2 regions of the Amycolatopsis sp. NPDC088138 genome follow, and region 2 is predicted to be linked to the other one. Evidence: riboswitches for the same ligand, from Rfam matches in the RefSeq annotation. Region 2 holds a riboswitch; the other holds the start of a gene.
What was found. Region 2 has a riboswitch for glycine ahead of gcvP (aminomethyl-transferring glycine dehydrogenase). Riboswitches for the same ligand answer to the same signal wherever they lie in the genome.
Positions count from the first base shown of each region.

Region 1 (7,628 bases), on a different contig from region 2:
GGCCGCGGCGCAGGACGTAGCCCCGCCACCACGTCCCCGTCATGACCCTCGCGTAGTTGGCGCCGTAGACGACGCTGCCGCCCTTCTTGCTCTTGCCCGCCTTGCGCAGCCGCATGCTCATCGGCAGCTCGACCACCCGGGAGCCGCGCGCGGTGATGCCGAGCAGCAGTTCCGACGACTGGTACTGCGGCTCGTTGAGCGGCACCGAGCAGGCCAGGTCGGCGCGCATCGCGCGGAAGCCGAACGACGTGTCCGTGATCCGGCGCCGGGTCAGCACCGACGCCAGCACCGCGAACACCCGGACACCGAGCCAGCGAACCCGGCTGTCGGCCTCCTCGTGGCCGAGCCGGCGGGAGCCCGTGACGAAGTCCGCCGTGCCGTCGACGACCGGGCCGACCAGGGCTTCCAGCTCGCTGTTGTCGTACTGGCCGTCGGCGTCGGTGGTCACGATGTACTCGGCGCCCGACTCGGCCGCGAGGTGGTAGCCCAGCCGCAGGGCCGCGCCCTGGCCGCGGTTACGCGGCGCGACGCAGACGTACGCGCCGTGGTCCTCGGCGATGGCAGCCGTGTCATCCGTGCCGCCGTCCACCACGACCAGCACGTTCACCGGCAGGCCGAGGCACTCGTCCGGCATCTTCTCAAGCACCCCGCCGATGCCGCCGGCCTCGTTGTAGGCGGCGATGACCACGACCAGTGACGACATCCGCAGGTCGGGGTGGCGGCCGCGGAAGTCGTCGAGCGCGCCGGTGTCGACGTCGTCGGGGAAGGCGCCCAGGCGTTTCCGGCTGGCCGAGGTGAGCGTCGTGAAGCCGAGCGCGCCCGCGACGGGCAGCAGCACGAGCGCCGGGATCTGGTAGCGCCACGAGAACTGGAACACCGCCGAGGCGAACAGCAGGACGAGCCCGCTCGTCGACGCCAGCAGTGCGCCCGCCCGCGCCGCGTCCAACGGCCGTTTGCGCCGGAAGACCGTCAGCAGCCCCAGCAGCGCGCCGAAACCGAGCACCGCGCCCGGGACGTAGCCGCCGTTCAGCTGGTAGTCGCGCAGGAACACGGCCAGCGGCTCGTCGACACTCGCCTTGACGCCATCGTTCTGCAGCGTCACCAGGTCGATCAGGGACTGGTCGGCCCACTGCGGGTAGGTGAGCTGGAACTGCCAGCGGTCGAGCGGGACGTCGGTCGGGTCCTGCTCGCGGGTCCAGGCGAAGCTCTTGGCGAAGTCGTCCAGCACCGCGCCCGCGACGTCGCCGGGCTGGGCCTTGAGCACCTCGATCGCGAACTGGTGCGCGAGCGCCGCCTTGTCCGCGCCGGGCGGCAGCGGGCCGGGCCAGTTCGGGTCGAGGTCGGCGTGGGTGTAGTTGTCCACGAGCCGCGTCTCGCGCGGTTCGGCCGGGCAGAACACCTGCAGTTCGGGTGTCAGGTGCAGGTTCGCGCAGTCGGCGACGGCGGCGGTGCGGCCGTAGAGCATGTTCCCCGACGGCCCGGTCAGGCCCCACTTGCCGGTCTCGGAGTGCACCCGCGCGGAGTAGGGCACGACCACGACGAGGATCCCCAGTAACCCGACACCCGCTCGGCGCCAGCCGGCCCACTGCCGCCACGCGCCCCCGGCGACGACCAGGTACACGAGCAGCGGCAGGGCCAGCGAGATCCCGATCAGCCGCACCAGCACGGCGAACCCGACGAGCAGCCCCGCGATCCCGGCGCGCTTCCAGCCGGGGGCACCGCGGCCGAGCAGCACCCACAGCAGCCCGAGCAGCACCGCCTCGAAGACGACCTCGGACATGATGTTCTGCTCGATCTGCAGCTGGTACGCGTCGAGCAGCACCGGGGCCGCGGCGAGCGCACCGACCCACGGCCGGCCGCCGAGGCGCAGCACGAGCGCGTAGACGCCGATCGCGATCAGCAGACCGCCGGCGTGCTGCGCCGCCGCGACCCACGCCAGGCCGCCGACCGCCAGCAGCGGGCGCAGCACCAGGTCGTAGCCGATCGGGTCGAGCTGGTCGGCGCGCAGCGCGTGCAGGTTGTCGATGTAGCGGAAGGAGTCGATGTACAGCAGGGCCGGCCGGTAGGCGAGCCAGGTGAGCACCCGCAGGACGATCGCGGGGATCAGCAGGAGGAGCAGAAGCCAGTGACGGCGGAGGAAACCGGACACGCCCGCGGTCACTCCGTCGCGTTCGGACGCTCGAGACCGGAGAAGTACTTCCACGCCGTCGCGAGCCCGTCGGTCAGCGACGTCGACGGCCGGTAGCCGATCGTCTCCGCGCTCCCCGAGACGTCGACGACCACCGCGGGCATCTCCCCCGCCGGCGCCTCGACGTGCTCCACCGGCAGCTCCGCGCCGGTCACCTCGCGGACGGCTTCGACCATCTCCAGCACCGAAACCGACTTCCCGGCCCCGACGATCGCGGTGCCGGAGTAGCCGCTGTCGACGGCGAGGGTGATCGCGTGGACGACGTCGTCGACGTGCACGAGGTCGCGGCGCTGCTGCCCGTCGCCGTAGACGCGGACGCCGGTGCCGGTCAGCGCCGCGCGCATCATCCGCGGCACGAAACTGTCCTTGTGGGACATTCCCGGGCCGTAGACGTTGGTGAACCGCAACGCACACGTCGTCATCCCGTACGCGCCCGCGTAACCCGACAGCAGCATTTCGCACGCCGCCTTGGTGGCGCCGTAGGGCGTCAGTGGCCGCGGCGGCAGGTCCGGCGTGATGGTCGCGCCGCCGACGTTGCCGATCACGGCGTTGGTCGACGCGAGCACGAAGCTCGGCACTTCGAGGCGCCGGGCCAGTTCCAGCAGTTCCTGCGTCACGAGGACGTTGTCGGCGAAGGTCTGCTCCGGCAGTTCGACCGAGCGCAGCACGGAAGTCAGCGCGGCGAGGTGCACGATGGCCGCGGTTTCCGGCGTCACGGCCTCTTCGCGGACGGCGGCGTCGCGGAGTTCGCCGGTGACGACGCGGACGCCGGACAGGTCGTCCGGGAACGGCACCCGGTCGACGACGGTGACCGGGACGCCCCGCTCGCGGAAGGCACGCACGACGGCGCGGCCGATGAAGCCGCTGCCTCCCGTCACGACCACGGACGTCCGTTCCGGACCACCACCACTCACCATGGCGTCAACCTACCCGCCGTTCCTGTGCGGCCTTCGCAGGCCCGCGCACAGGTCACGCCACCGATCCGGGAAAGCCGTGAATGGCCCATCGAGGGACTCTGAGTCCGTGAATGGGCCATTCACGGCTTGCGGAAGTACGGGGCCGGAACGCCTAGGCGAACGCCTCCGGCGGCGGGCACGAGCAGACCAGGTTCCGGTCGCCGGCCGCGCCGTCGATGCGGCGGACCGGCGGCCAGATCTTCGCGCCGCCGGGGCCGGCCGGGAACACCGCCGTCTCGCGGCTGTAGGGCCGGTCCCACTCGCCGGTGACGCAGCGCGCGGTGTGCGGGGCGTGCCGCAGGGGTGATTCCGCCAGGGGCCACTCCCCCGCCGCGACGCGGCCGATTTCGCCGCGGATGGCGATCATCGCCGCGCAGAAGCGGTCCAGCTCGGCGAGGTCCTCGCTCTCGGTCGGCTCCACCATGAGCGTGCCCGGCACCGGGAACGACATCGTGGGCGCGTGCAGGCCGTAGTCCGCCAGCCGCTTCGCGACGTCGTCGACCGTGACACCGGTTTCCTTGGTCAGCGGCCGCAGGTCGAGGATGCATTCGTGGGCCACGAAGCCCGAACGGCCCGCGTACAGCACCGGGTAGTGCTCGGCGAGCCGGCGCGCGACGTAGTTGGCGTTCGCCACCGCGGCCAAGGTCGCCCGGCGAAGGCCGGACGCGCCCATCATCCGGACGTACGCCCACGAGATCGGCAGGATCGACGCGCTGCCCCACGGCGCCGCGCTCACCGGGCCGACGCCGGTCTCCGGGCCCGCGGCCGGCTGCAGCGGGTGGTTCGGCAGGAACGGCGCGAGGTGCGCGCGGACGCCGATCGGGCCGACACCCGGCCCGCCACCGCCGTGCGGGATGCAGAACGTCTTGTGCAGGTTGAGGTGCGAGACGTCGGCGCCGAACCGGCCGTACTGGGCCACGCCGATCAGGGCGTTGAGGTTGGCGCCGTCGACGTACACCTGGCCGCCCGCGTCGTGCACCAGCGCGCAGACCTCGCCGACGGTGTCCTCGTACACCCCGTGCGTCGACGGGTAGGTGATCATGACGGCCGCGAGGTCGGCGCGGTGCTCGTCCACTGTGGACTTCAGGTGCCCGAGGTCGATGTTGCCGCCGTCGTCGCAGCGGACCACGACCACGCGCATGCCCGCCATCACGGCGCTGGCGGCGTTGGTGCCGTGAGCGCTGGCCGGGATCAGGCAGACGTTCCGCTCGCCCTCGCCGCGTGCGCGGTGGTACGCGCGGATGGCCAGCAGCCCGGCGAACTCGCCCTGGCTGCCGGCGTTGGGCTGCAGGGAAACCGCGTCGTAGCCGGTGATCCGGGCCAGCCAGGCACCCAGGTCCGCGACGACCGTCAGCAGCCCGGCCGCGTCCTCGGCCGGGGCGAACGGGTGCAGCCCGGCGAACTCGGGCCAGGTGACCGGCTCCATCTCCGCGGTGGCGTTGAGCTTCATCGTGCACGAGCCGAGCGGGATCATGCTGCGGTCGAGCGCCACGTCCTTGTCCGACAGCTCACGCAGGTAGCGCAGCAACGCGGTCTCGGAGCGGTGGGCGTGAAACACCGGATGCGTGAGAAACCCGCTCGTGCGCCGCAGCGGCGCCGGGAGCGCGTCCGCCGTGTCCTCGTCCAGGCCGTCCACATCGGACACCGAGACGCTGAACGCCTTCCACACCAAGGAGAGCCGTTCGCGGGTGGTCGTCTCGTCGCACGCGACACCGACGTGGTCGTCGTCGACCCGCCGCAGGTTCACGCCGAGGTCACGGGCCGCCGCGACGACCGCGTCCGCGCGGCCGGGCACCGCCGCGGTGATCGTGTCGAAGAACTCGCCGTGCACGACCTCGACGCCACCCTCGCAGAGGCCGGCCGCGAGCACGGTCGCCATCCGGTGGGCCCGCAAAGCGATCCCCCGCAGGCCGTCGGGGCCGTGGTACACCGCGTACATCGACGCCATCACGGCCAGCAGGACCTGGGCGGTGCAGATATTCGACGTCGCCTTCTCACGGCGGATGTGCTGCTCGCGGGTCTGCAGCGCCAGCCGGTACGCGCGTGCGCCGTCAGCGTCCTTCGAGACGCCGACCAGCCGCCCGGGCAGCTGCCGTTCCAGGCCTTGGCGGACGGCCAGGTACGCCGCGTGCGGCCCGCCGAAGCCCATCGGGACGCCGAACCGTTGTGTCGAGCCGATCGCGACGTCGGCACCCAGCTCCCCGGGCGGCCGCAGCAACGTCAACGCGAGCGGATCCGCCGCGACGATCACGGCCGCGCCGTGCTTCTTGGCGTCGGCGATGGTGAAGTCGAACTCGCGGACGGCGCCCGACGCACCCGGGTAGGACAGCAGGATCCCGAAGAAGTCGCCGCCGAGGCCGAGCCCGGTCAGCCCCTGGGACAGGTCTTCGACGACCAGCTCGATGCCCAATGGCTCGGCGCGAGTCCGGAGCACGGCGAGGGTCTGGGGCAGCGTGTCCTCGTCGACGACGAACCGGTTCGACGCCGACTTCCCGGCGCGGCGGACGAGCGTCATGGCTTCGGCGGCCGCGGTGGCTTCGTCGAGCAGGGACGCGTTCGCGACGGGCAGCCCGGTCAGGTCGGCGACCATGGTCTGGAAGTTGAGCAGCGCCTCGAGCCGTCCTTGCGAGATCTCCGGCTGGTACGGCGTGTAGGCGGTGTACCAGGCCGGGTTCTCGAGCACGTTCCGGCGGATCACCGGCGGGGTCACGGTGTCGTGGTACCCGAGGCCGATCATCTGGGCCATCGGCCGGTTCCGCGCGGCCAGCTCCCGCAGTTCGGCGAGCGCTTGGGTTTCAGTGGCCGGCGGCGGCAGTTCCAGCGGCCCGGCGGACGCGCGCAGCGACTCGGGCACGGCCCGCTCGGCGAGTTCGTCGAGAGAGGCGACGCCGATGGCGTCGAGGATCTGGCGGAGTTCGTCCGGACCCGGCCCGATGTGCCGGTCGGCGAAGGGAGTGCCCTGTTCCAGGGAGGCGAGTGACGGCTGCACGATGGCCTCCCGAGGACGGCGGACCTGGACAGCATCCGCGAAACGCTGTCGAGGAACCCTCCCCACTCTGTCCGTACCCATTGCTGGGCGCCTGAGAGTTTCGCCCGAGGTTGAGCCGGGCTTGCACCGTCGGCGGGGCCATCAGGCTGTGTCCTGACGACCCGCTTTCCAGAGGCGTCTAGACCGCGCGGTCCAGGGTGCCTGAGAGGTTCCGGGGAGGACTTGCTCCTTCGGCGCCGGACTCGAGGTTGTGGTCCGGACTCTCCCGCGCGGTTTCGTCGACTGCGTGGATCAGCTTACTCCGGCGGCCGCGGAGATGATCACCCGGTACGGCGGGCGTTGCGGCGCTGGGTCAGCTCGTCCGGTTCGTGCGTCTCGACGATGCCGCCGTCGGCGCGTTCGGCCGGGAACTCGTGGATGGTGCCGCTGATCTCCTGCATCGCCCCGCTGACCGCGATGCCGAACACACCCTGGCCGCCCTGGAGCAGATCGACGATCTCCTCGGGCGAGGTGCATTCGTAGACCGTGGTGCCGTCGGAGAACAGCGTGACCTTCGCGAGGTCACGGACCCCGCGGACGGACAGGTGGTCGACCGCGACCCGGATGTTCTGCAGCGAGACCCCGGTGTCCAGCAGCCGCTTGACGACCTTGAGGACCAGGATGTCCTTGAACGAGTACAGCCGCTGGGAGCCGGAGCCGTGCGCGGTGCGAATGCTGGGTGCGATCAGCTTCGTCCGGGCCCAGTAGTCGAGCTGACGATAGGTGATCCCGGCGATCTGGCACGCGGCCGGACCGCGGTACCCGACCAGCTCGTCAGGCAGCGAGTCGTCGGGGAACAGTTCACCCTGCTCACCAGCCGCGACCTGAACAGGCTGCTTCTCTGAACCAGCCTCGACCACGCAAGCCTCCCCTCGCCCGACCAGGCGGCCGGCGAATGACAGCCGGACAGGACCCAGAACGGGACCCACCGGAGATCAACCGCCACGATCCGGCCCCAGACCGTGAATCACATCGTGGCGATTTACCTTCTTCGACGGTAAGCGCCTAGACAGGGCGGGTCAACGCGACGCGCGGCAAGCCTCAACGGTCGGATGAGCGTTTGAGCCGTTCGCCGTACCCCGAGACCAGTGGTTCAAACCTCCTGGACACTTTTACTCAGCCGTGTTAATTTTTACGCATGCAAGTAAACACCGAACTGATGGCCGAGATGGGCCTCAGCGTGACCGAGGCCGCCCGCCGCGCGCAGATCATCGGCGCGACGATCGGCGTCATCAACGACCTCGGCTACCGCAAGGCCACGTTCGCCAAGATCCGCGAACGCGCCGGGCTGAGCAGCACCCGGATGATCTCCTACCACTTCACCAACAAGGCCGGGCTGATGCAGGCGGTGCTCAGCACCGTCGTCGAGACGAAGAACGAGTTCCTCAAGGAGCGCACCGGCGGCGGCCTGGACCCGGCCGACCGGGCCGGCTACCTGCGGGCGCACATCGAGACG
Region 1 covers NZ_JBIUTB010000001.1:1,164,791-1,172,418, forward strand. The annotation lists gene ACIOD2_RS05320 (glycosyltransferase) at 1-2,149, opposite strand, end outside; gene ACIOD2_RS05325 (NAD-dependent epimerase/dehydratase family protein) at 2,158-3,105, opposite strand; gene gcvP (aminomethyl-transferring glycine dehydrogenase) at 3,257-6,133, opposite strand; glycine riboswitch at 6,312-6,411, opposite strand; gene ACIOD2_RS05335 (MerR family transcriptional regulator) at 6,454-7,032, opposite strand; gene ACIOD2_RS05340 (TetR/AcrR family transcriptional regulator) at 7,311-7,628, shown strand, end outside.
Region 1: another riboswitch for glycine. It lies ahead of gcvP (aminomethyl-transferring glycine dehydrogenase); the one in region 2 lies ahead of gcvP (aminomethyl-transferring glycine dehydrogenase).

Region 2 (7,628 bases):
GAACCGATCGGCCAGCCGGTGGGCAGAGTCGGCAACTGGGGCCGGGCCTGCTGCTGTCCGATCGTGGTCTGCGTGAATGCTGTGGTCATCGATCTCACCTCTCCTGCCCCGTACAACGTGGGAGTACCCCGGATTCCTCCCGGTCGAGCACTATTCACAGACTCTTCTCAGCCGGGCATCCCGGACATTCCACCACGCCGTTCGAGTGTCATCACAATGGATCAAAAAAGTACCTTTTCGAGGGTTGACCCGTCCCTCGCCACCAGGGTAGGAAGGACCGGCAAAGGATTCGCATCAAACCTTTGGGGTGGCTGATGGCACGCAGGCGAGGCATGCTCACCCTCGACGAACTCCGCGAGCGCGTGGACGCGGGCACGATCGACACCGTGCTCGTCGCGATCACGGACATGCAGGGGCGGCTCCAGGGCAAGCGCTGCGCGGCGGAGTACTTCCTCGACGAGGTCGTCGGGCACGCCACCGAGGCCTGCAACTACCTGCTCGCGGTGGACGTCGACATGAACACCGTCGACGGCTACGAGCTCTCGTCGTGGGAGAGCGGGTACGGCGACTTCGTGCTGCGTCCCGACTTCGAAACCCTCCGGCTGGTGCCGTGGCAGGAGGGCACCGCGCTGGTGCTGGCCGACGTCGAGCGCGTGCAGGGCGGGCCGGTGTCGGTGTCGCCGCGCCAGATCCTGCGCCGCCAGCTCGAGCGGCTCGCCGAGCGCGGGCTCGGCGCCTTCGTCGGGACCGAGCTCGAGTTCATCGTCTTCGACGACACCTACGAAGCCGCCTGGGACAAGCGCTACCACGGCCTCAAGCCGGCCAACCAGTACAACGTCGACTACTCGATGCTCGGCACCGCGCGCCTCGAGCCGCTGCTGCGCCGCATCCGCAACGACATGGCGGGCGCCGGGCTCTACCCCGAGTCGGCCAAGGGTGAGTGCAACCCCGGCCAGCAGGAGATCGCCTTCCGCTTCACCGGCGCGCTCGCCACCTGCGACAACCACAGCGTCTACAAGAACGGTGCCAAGGAGATCGCCGCGCAGGAGGGCAAGAGCCTCACCTTCATGGCGAAGTACAACGAGCGCGAGGGCAACTCCTGCCACATCCACATCAGCCTGCGCTCCACCGAAGGCGGCGCGGTGCTGGCCGGGGACCGCGAGTACGGCTTCTCGAAGCTGATGGAGCACTTCCTCGCCGGGCAGCTGGCCGCACTGCACGAGCTGACCTACTTCCTCGCGCCCAACATCAACTCCTACAAGCGGTTCGTGCCCGGCAGCTTCGCGCCGACGGCCATCGCCTGGGGCACCGACAACCGCACCTGCGCGCTGCGCGTCGTCGGGCACGGCGAGTCGCTGCGCGTCGAGAACCGGGTGCCGGGCGGCGACGTCAACCCGTACCTGGCCGTCGCCGCGCTGATCGCGGCCGGCTTACACGGCATCGAGAACGAGCTGGAGCTCGAAGAACCGTTCGTCGGCAACGCCTACAACTCCGGGCGGGACACGGTCCCGACCACGCTGCCTGAGGCCGCCGCGGCGCTGGCCGGCAGTGAGGTGGCGCGCGCGGCCTTCGGCGAGGACGTCGTCGAGCACTACCTGAACGCGGCGAAGATCGAGGTGGACGCCTACAACGCCGCCGTCACCGACTGGGAGCGGGTTCGTGGCTTCGAACGACTCTAAACCGGTCATCGGGCTCACCACCTACCTCGAGCCCGCGAAGTTCCTCGTGTGGGAGACGGAAGTCGCGCTGCTGCACCGCGTCTACGTCGAGTGCGTCGTCGCCGCGGGCGGCGTCCCGGTGCTGCTGCCGCCGGTGAGCGACGCGTACGACCGCTTGGTGTCCACAGTGGACGGCCTGGTGCTGACCGGCGGCGCCGACGTCGAGCCGGAGCGCTACGGCCAGGAACAGCACCCCAGCACCTACACCCGGCCGAACCGCGACGCCTTCGAGTTCGGGCTCCTGGCCGCCGCGCGCGAGCAGGGCAAACCGGTGCTCGGCGTGTGCCGCGGCCTGCAGGTGATCAGCGTCGCCCTCGGCGGGACGCTGGTCCAGCACCTGCCCGAGGCCCGGGAGTCCACCGAGCACCAGCCCGCGCCCGCGACGTTCGGCAAGGGCATCGTCACCCTGGCCGACGGCAGCCGCGTGGCCGGGATCCTGGGCCCGGAGACCAAGACCCTGTGTTACCACCACCAGGCCATCGACCGGCTCGGTGCCGGCCTCGAGCCGGTCGGCTGGGCCGCCGACAGCACGATCGAGGCCGCCGAAGCGCCGGGTGAGAACTTCCTGCTCGGCGTCCAGTGGCACCCCGAGCAGGACACCGACGACGTCCGGCTGTTCCGGGCGCTCGTCGAAGCGAGCAGGGAGAGGGCATGACCAGTTTCGACGTGATCAACCCCGCCACCGAACAGGTGGTGCGGTCGGTCGCGCTGACCGGCGCCGACGAGACCGACGCGGCGATCGCCCGTGCCCACGCGGCGTTCCCGGCGTGGCGCGACGTCGCTCCCGGCGACCGGGCGCGGCTGCTGCGCCGCTTCGCCGACGCCGTCGAGGCGGACATCGAGCACCTCGCGCGGCTGGAGGTCGAGAACTCCGGCCACACCATCGGCAACGCCCGCTGGGAGGCCGGCAACGTCCGCGACGTGCTCACCTACTACTCCGCCGCGCCGGAACGCCTGATCGGGCAGCAGATCCCGGTGCCGGGCGGGGTGAACATCACCTTCCACGAACCGCTCGGCGTGGTCGGCGTGATCGTGCCGTGGAACTTCCCGATGCCGATCGCCGGCTGGGGGTTCGCGCCCGCGCTCGCCGCCGGCAACACCGTCGTGCTCAAGCCCGCCGAGCTGACCCCGCTCACCGCGATCCGGCTCGGCGAGCTGGCCCGTGAGGCCGGCATCCCCGAAGACGTCTTCCAGGTGCTGCCCGGCAAGGGATCCGTTGTGGGACAACGGTTCGTCGAGCACCCGGCCGTCCGCAAGGTCGTCTTCACCGGCTCCACCGAGGTCGGCAAGCAGATCATGGCCGGCTGCGCGGCGCGGGTGAAGCGCGTGACGCTGGAGCTGGGCGGCAAGAACGCGAACGTCGTCTTCGCCGACTCCGACCTGGAGAAGGCCGCGGCGACCGCGCCCTACGGCGTCTTCGACAACGCCGGGCAGGACTGCTGCGCGCGGTCGCTGATCCTGGTGCAGGCGAGCGTCTACGACCGGTTCATGGAGCTGCTGGAGCCGGCGGTGCACGGCGTCGTCGTCGGCGACCCCGCCGAGGAGAAGACCGAGATGGGGCCGCTGATCTCCGCGGCCCACCGGGAAAAGGTCGCCTCCTACGTGCCGGACGACGCGCCGATCGCGTTCCGTGGCACCGCGCCGGCCGGGCCCGGCTTCTGGTTCCCGCCGACCGTCCTGACCCCGCCGGACCTGCGGCACCCCGCCGCGGCCGAAGAGGTCTTCGGCCCGGTCGTGGCCGTCGTGCCGTTCACCGACGAGGCGGACGCGGTGCGCCAGGCCAACGCCACCGAGTACGGCCTGTCCGGGTCGATCTGGACCCGCGACACCGGCCGCGCCTTCCGCGTCGCGCGGGCCGTCGAGGCCGGCAACCTGTCGGTCAACTCGCACTCGTCGGTGCGCTACTGGACACCCTTCGGCGGCTTCAAGCAGTCCGGCCTCGGCCGCGAGCTGGGCCCCGACGCCCCGACGGCGTTCACCGAGACCAAGAACGTTTTCATCAGCACGGAGGAGTAATGGTCCAGCGTTTCGAAGGCCGCGTCGCGGTGATCACCGGCGGCGCGAGCGGCATCGGCCTGGCGACCGCCCGCCGCCTGGCGAGCGAAGGCGCGCAGGTCGTCATCGGCGACCTGACGCCGGAGTCCGGCAAGGCCGCGGCGGACGAGGTCGGCGGCCTGTTCGTGCAGGCCGACGTCACCGACGCCGAGCAGGTGGAGAACCTCTACCGGACCACGGCCGACCAGTACGGCAGCATCGACGTCGCGTTCAACAACGCCGGCATCTCGCCGCCCGAGGACGACTCGATCCTGACCACCGGGATCGACGCCTGGGAGCGGGTGCAGCGGGTCAACCTGACGTCGGTTTACCTGTGCTGCAAGGAAGTCCTGCCGTACATGCAGCGCCAGGGCAAGGGCTCCATCGTCAACACGGCGTCGTTCGTGGCGGTGATGGGCGCGGCGACGTCGCAGATCTCCTACACCGCGTCCAAGGGCGGCGTGCTCGCCATGAGCCGTGAGCTGGGCGTGCAGTTCGCGCGGGAGAACATCCGCGTCAACGCGCTGTGCCCGGGGCCGGTGAACACGCCGCTGCTCAAGGAGCTGTTCGCGAAGGACCCGGAACGCGCGGCGCGTCGCCTGGTCCACGTCCCGGTCGGCCGGTTCGCCGAACCGGAGGAGATCGCGGCGGCCGTCGCGTTCCTGGCCAGCGACGACGCCAGCTTCATCACGGCGTCCCAGTTTCTCGTGGACGGCGGCATCTCCGGCGCGTACGTCACCCCGATCTAACGGCGGTTCGTCGGCTTCCGGATGCCGTACACCTCCCGCAGGTACTTCCAGGCGGCGTTGAGCGACTTCCGTTCGGCGGCCACCCGCGCTTCACGGCGGCGAAGCACGCGAACGGCGGTTTCGGCGGTGAGGAAGGCCCCGGCGGCGAAGGTGAGCACGCCGACGATCAGGGTCAGGGCGACGACAGTGGTGGTCATGGCTCCAGCGTCGGCGCGCTGTGGGCGGTTTGTCCCTGCGCAAAGCTAGCGGGTTTCGTTAGCTTTGTGAGGTGACGCACTGGCGCGCCGACGAGTGGGCGGAAGCGGTCCGGGCCGGGATCCGCTCCCGGGGCCTCTCGCTGGACGAGGCCGCGCGCCGGATCGGCGTGCCGACGTCGACCCTGCGCAGCTGGATCGAGCACCGGCACGCGCCGAAGGTGACCGTGTTCGACCACTGGGCCCAGCTCGCCGAGGTCACCGGGCTCGGGGAGGCCGAGCTGCTGCGGGTCGCCGGGGTGCTGCCCGAGTCGCTGGTCAGCCCGGTGCACGTCGCGCAGGCCGCGAAGTCGCTGCGGGAGGGCATCGACCGGGCCGGGGACTTCCTGCGGCAGGCGACGGCGCTCGTGTACTCGTCGCCCGGCACGCAGGTGGCGAACGCGATCGCCGCGTCGCCGATCGACTGGGAGATGCGGATCCGCTCGGCCACCCGCGGCGACGAGGTCCGCGTCACCTACCACCACTACGTCGGCATCGTGCCGCCCCGCGGCTTCCCGCATTCCGACGCCGAGGCGCGCCGGATCATCGAACGCGAGATCCTCGGCGGCCTCTGGCAGCCGCTCGGGCTGTACTGGCGGGTCGCCGAGCCGCACGACTGGGCCGACCCGCCGCGGCTGGTGATCCAGGTGCCCGAGCAGGAGGCGTCACGCCCGCCTTCGCCGTCGCCGCCGCTGGTGACCGCGCCGCCGGTCGTGGTGCTGTCGCCGATCTGGGGGTACGGCGAGCTGCTGGCGTCGCTGGTCGCCGACGGGCTCGGGTTCGGCAACGTCGACTTCCGCTACTTCGGCCTGCCGGACGCGATGGCCGACCGGCTCCGGATCACCGCGCGCGAGCTGGCCGAGCCGGCGCCGCGGCTGGTGCACAGCGTGCCGCCGATCATGCTGCTGCACGGCCTCGACGTGCCCGACCTGGCCGGGCGGCTCCCGGTCGTGGTCCGCCACGGCCCGCGGATGCGCGCCCGCGCCGCCCGGATCTACCGCGAGCCGCTGCTCGAGGCGGGCTTCGCCGACCCGGAGGACGGCGCCCGCGCGATCGAAGACGCCGTCGACGCGGTGGTCGCCCGGCTGCCCGGCGAGTACTTCGAGGTGGTCCTCGACGACGCGGACGTCTTCGACGGCGACCGGCCGTCCCTGGACCGGCTGAACGACTCGGTCGCGTGGCTCGCGGAGCAGGTGGTCGAGCACATCCTGCTCGGCGCGGGCCTCCCGCCGGTCCCGCTGGGCGGCCCGCTCAAGCGGCTGGTGCTGCCGTCGGGCCGGGTCCGCCGCCCGCCGCCACTGGTGAGCGCGGTCACCCGGCGGGCCGGCGGTCGAGGCGGGCTCGAAGACCGATGTGGTGTTGCCCGGGTGAAGTAGACGGGGGCCGAACGCGGCAGGTACGGTAGCCGCCATAACTGCAGATCGGGCCGTCGAGCCGAGGCGGGAGAGCCCTCACGAAGTCAGTGGGGCACCGAAGGAGCAAACTCCCCGGAATCTCTCAGGTACCTGCTACCGCTTCGCGCGAGGCCACTCTGGAAAGCAGGCGCACCCGCGCCTCACCCAAGGTGAAAGCCGTGTTCTCACACGGTGAAACTCTCAGGTGCCATGACAGAGGGGGAGTTCCCAGCGCACCGTTGTGCCCGGTGCCCGGCCCGAGGAGCTCCCGATCACCTCTACGCAGTTCGACGCCCGCCATATCGGCCCCTCCGAGGCCGAACGCGCCAAGATGCTCGCCGAGTGCGGCTACGGATCCCTCGACGCGCTGCTCGAAGCAGCCGTCCCGAGTGCGATCCGCGCCACACGCGACCTGGTCCTCCCGCCCGCGGCGTCCGAAGAGGACGCCACCGCGGAGCTGCGCGCGCTCGCCGCGCGTAACCGGCCGATGACGCAGATGATCGGTCTCGGTTACTCCGACACCGTCACCCCCGGCGTGATCCGCCGCAACGTCCTCGAGAACCCGGCTTGGTACACGGCCTACACGCCGTACCAGCCGGAAATCTCCCAGGGCCGCCTCGAAGCGCTGCTCAACTTCCAGACGATGGTCGCCGACCTCACCGGCCTGGCCACCGCGAACGCGTCCCTGCTGGACGAGTCGACCGCCGTCGCCGAGGCCGTCACGCTGATGCGCCGCTCGTCGAAGTCGAAGTCCAACAAGGTCGTGCTGGACGCCGAGTGCCTGCCGCAGACCATCGCCGTCGTGCGCACCCGCGTCGAGGCGCTGGGCATCGAGGTCGAGGTCCGCGACCTGCTGACCGGCCTGCCCGACGACTTCTTCGGCGTGGTCGTCCAGTACCCCGGCGCGTCCGGCGTGCTGCGCGGCCGCGGTTTCTACCACGCGATCTCCGAGTCGGCGAAGGCCGCGGGCGCGCTGTTCACCGTCGCCGCCGACCTGCTCTCGCTGACGCTGATCACCTCGCCCGGCGAGTTCGGCGCCGACGTCGCCGCCGGGTCGACGCAGCGCTTCGGCGTCCCGCTCGGTTACGGCGGCCCGCACGCCGGGTTCATGTCCGTCCGCGCCGGGCTCGAGCGCTCGCTGCCCGGGCGCCTGGTCGGCGTCTCGGTCGACGCCGACGGCAACTCGGCCTACCGGCTGGCGCTGCAGACCCGTGAGCAGCACATCCGCCGCGAGAAGGCGACGTCCAACATCTGCACCGCGCAGGTCCTCCCGGCCGTGCTGGCCGCGATGTACGCGGTCTACCACGGCCCGGACGGTCTCAAGCGGATCGCCCAGCGGGTCCACGGCCTGGCCGCGGGCTTCGCCGACACGCTGCGCAAGACCGGTGTCGAGGTCGTGCACGAGTCCTTCTTCGACACGGTCGTCGCGCACGTCCCGGGTCAGGCCGCCGACGTCCACGCCGCCGCCCGCGAGGCCGGCATCAACCTCGGGCACGTCGA
Region 2 covers NZ_JBIUTB010000004.1:838,329-845,956, forward strand. The annotation lists gene ACIOD2_RS24630 (general stress protein) at 1-89, opposite strand, end outside; gene ACIOD2_RS24635 (glutamine synthetase family protein) at 315-1,679, shown strand; gene ACIOD2_RS24640 (gamma-glutamyl-gamma-aminobutyrate hydrolase family protein) at 1,660-2,373, shown strand; gene ACIOD2_RS24645 (aldehyde dehydrogenase family protein) at 2,370-3,734, shown strand; gene ACIOD2_RS24650 (3-oxoacyl-ACP reductase) at 3,734-4,501, shown strand; gene ACIOD2_RS24655 (hypothetical protein) at 4,498-4,698, opposite strand; gene ACIOD2_RS24660 (helix-turn-helix domain-containing protein) at 4,770-6,110, shown strand; glycine riboswitch at 6,256-6,355, shown strand; gene gcvP (aminomethyl-transferring glycine dehydrogenase) at 6,400-7,628, shown strand, end outside.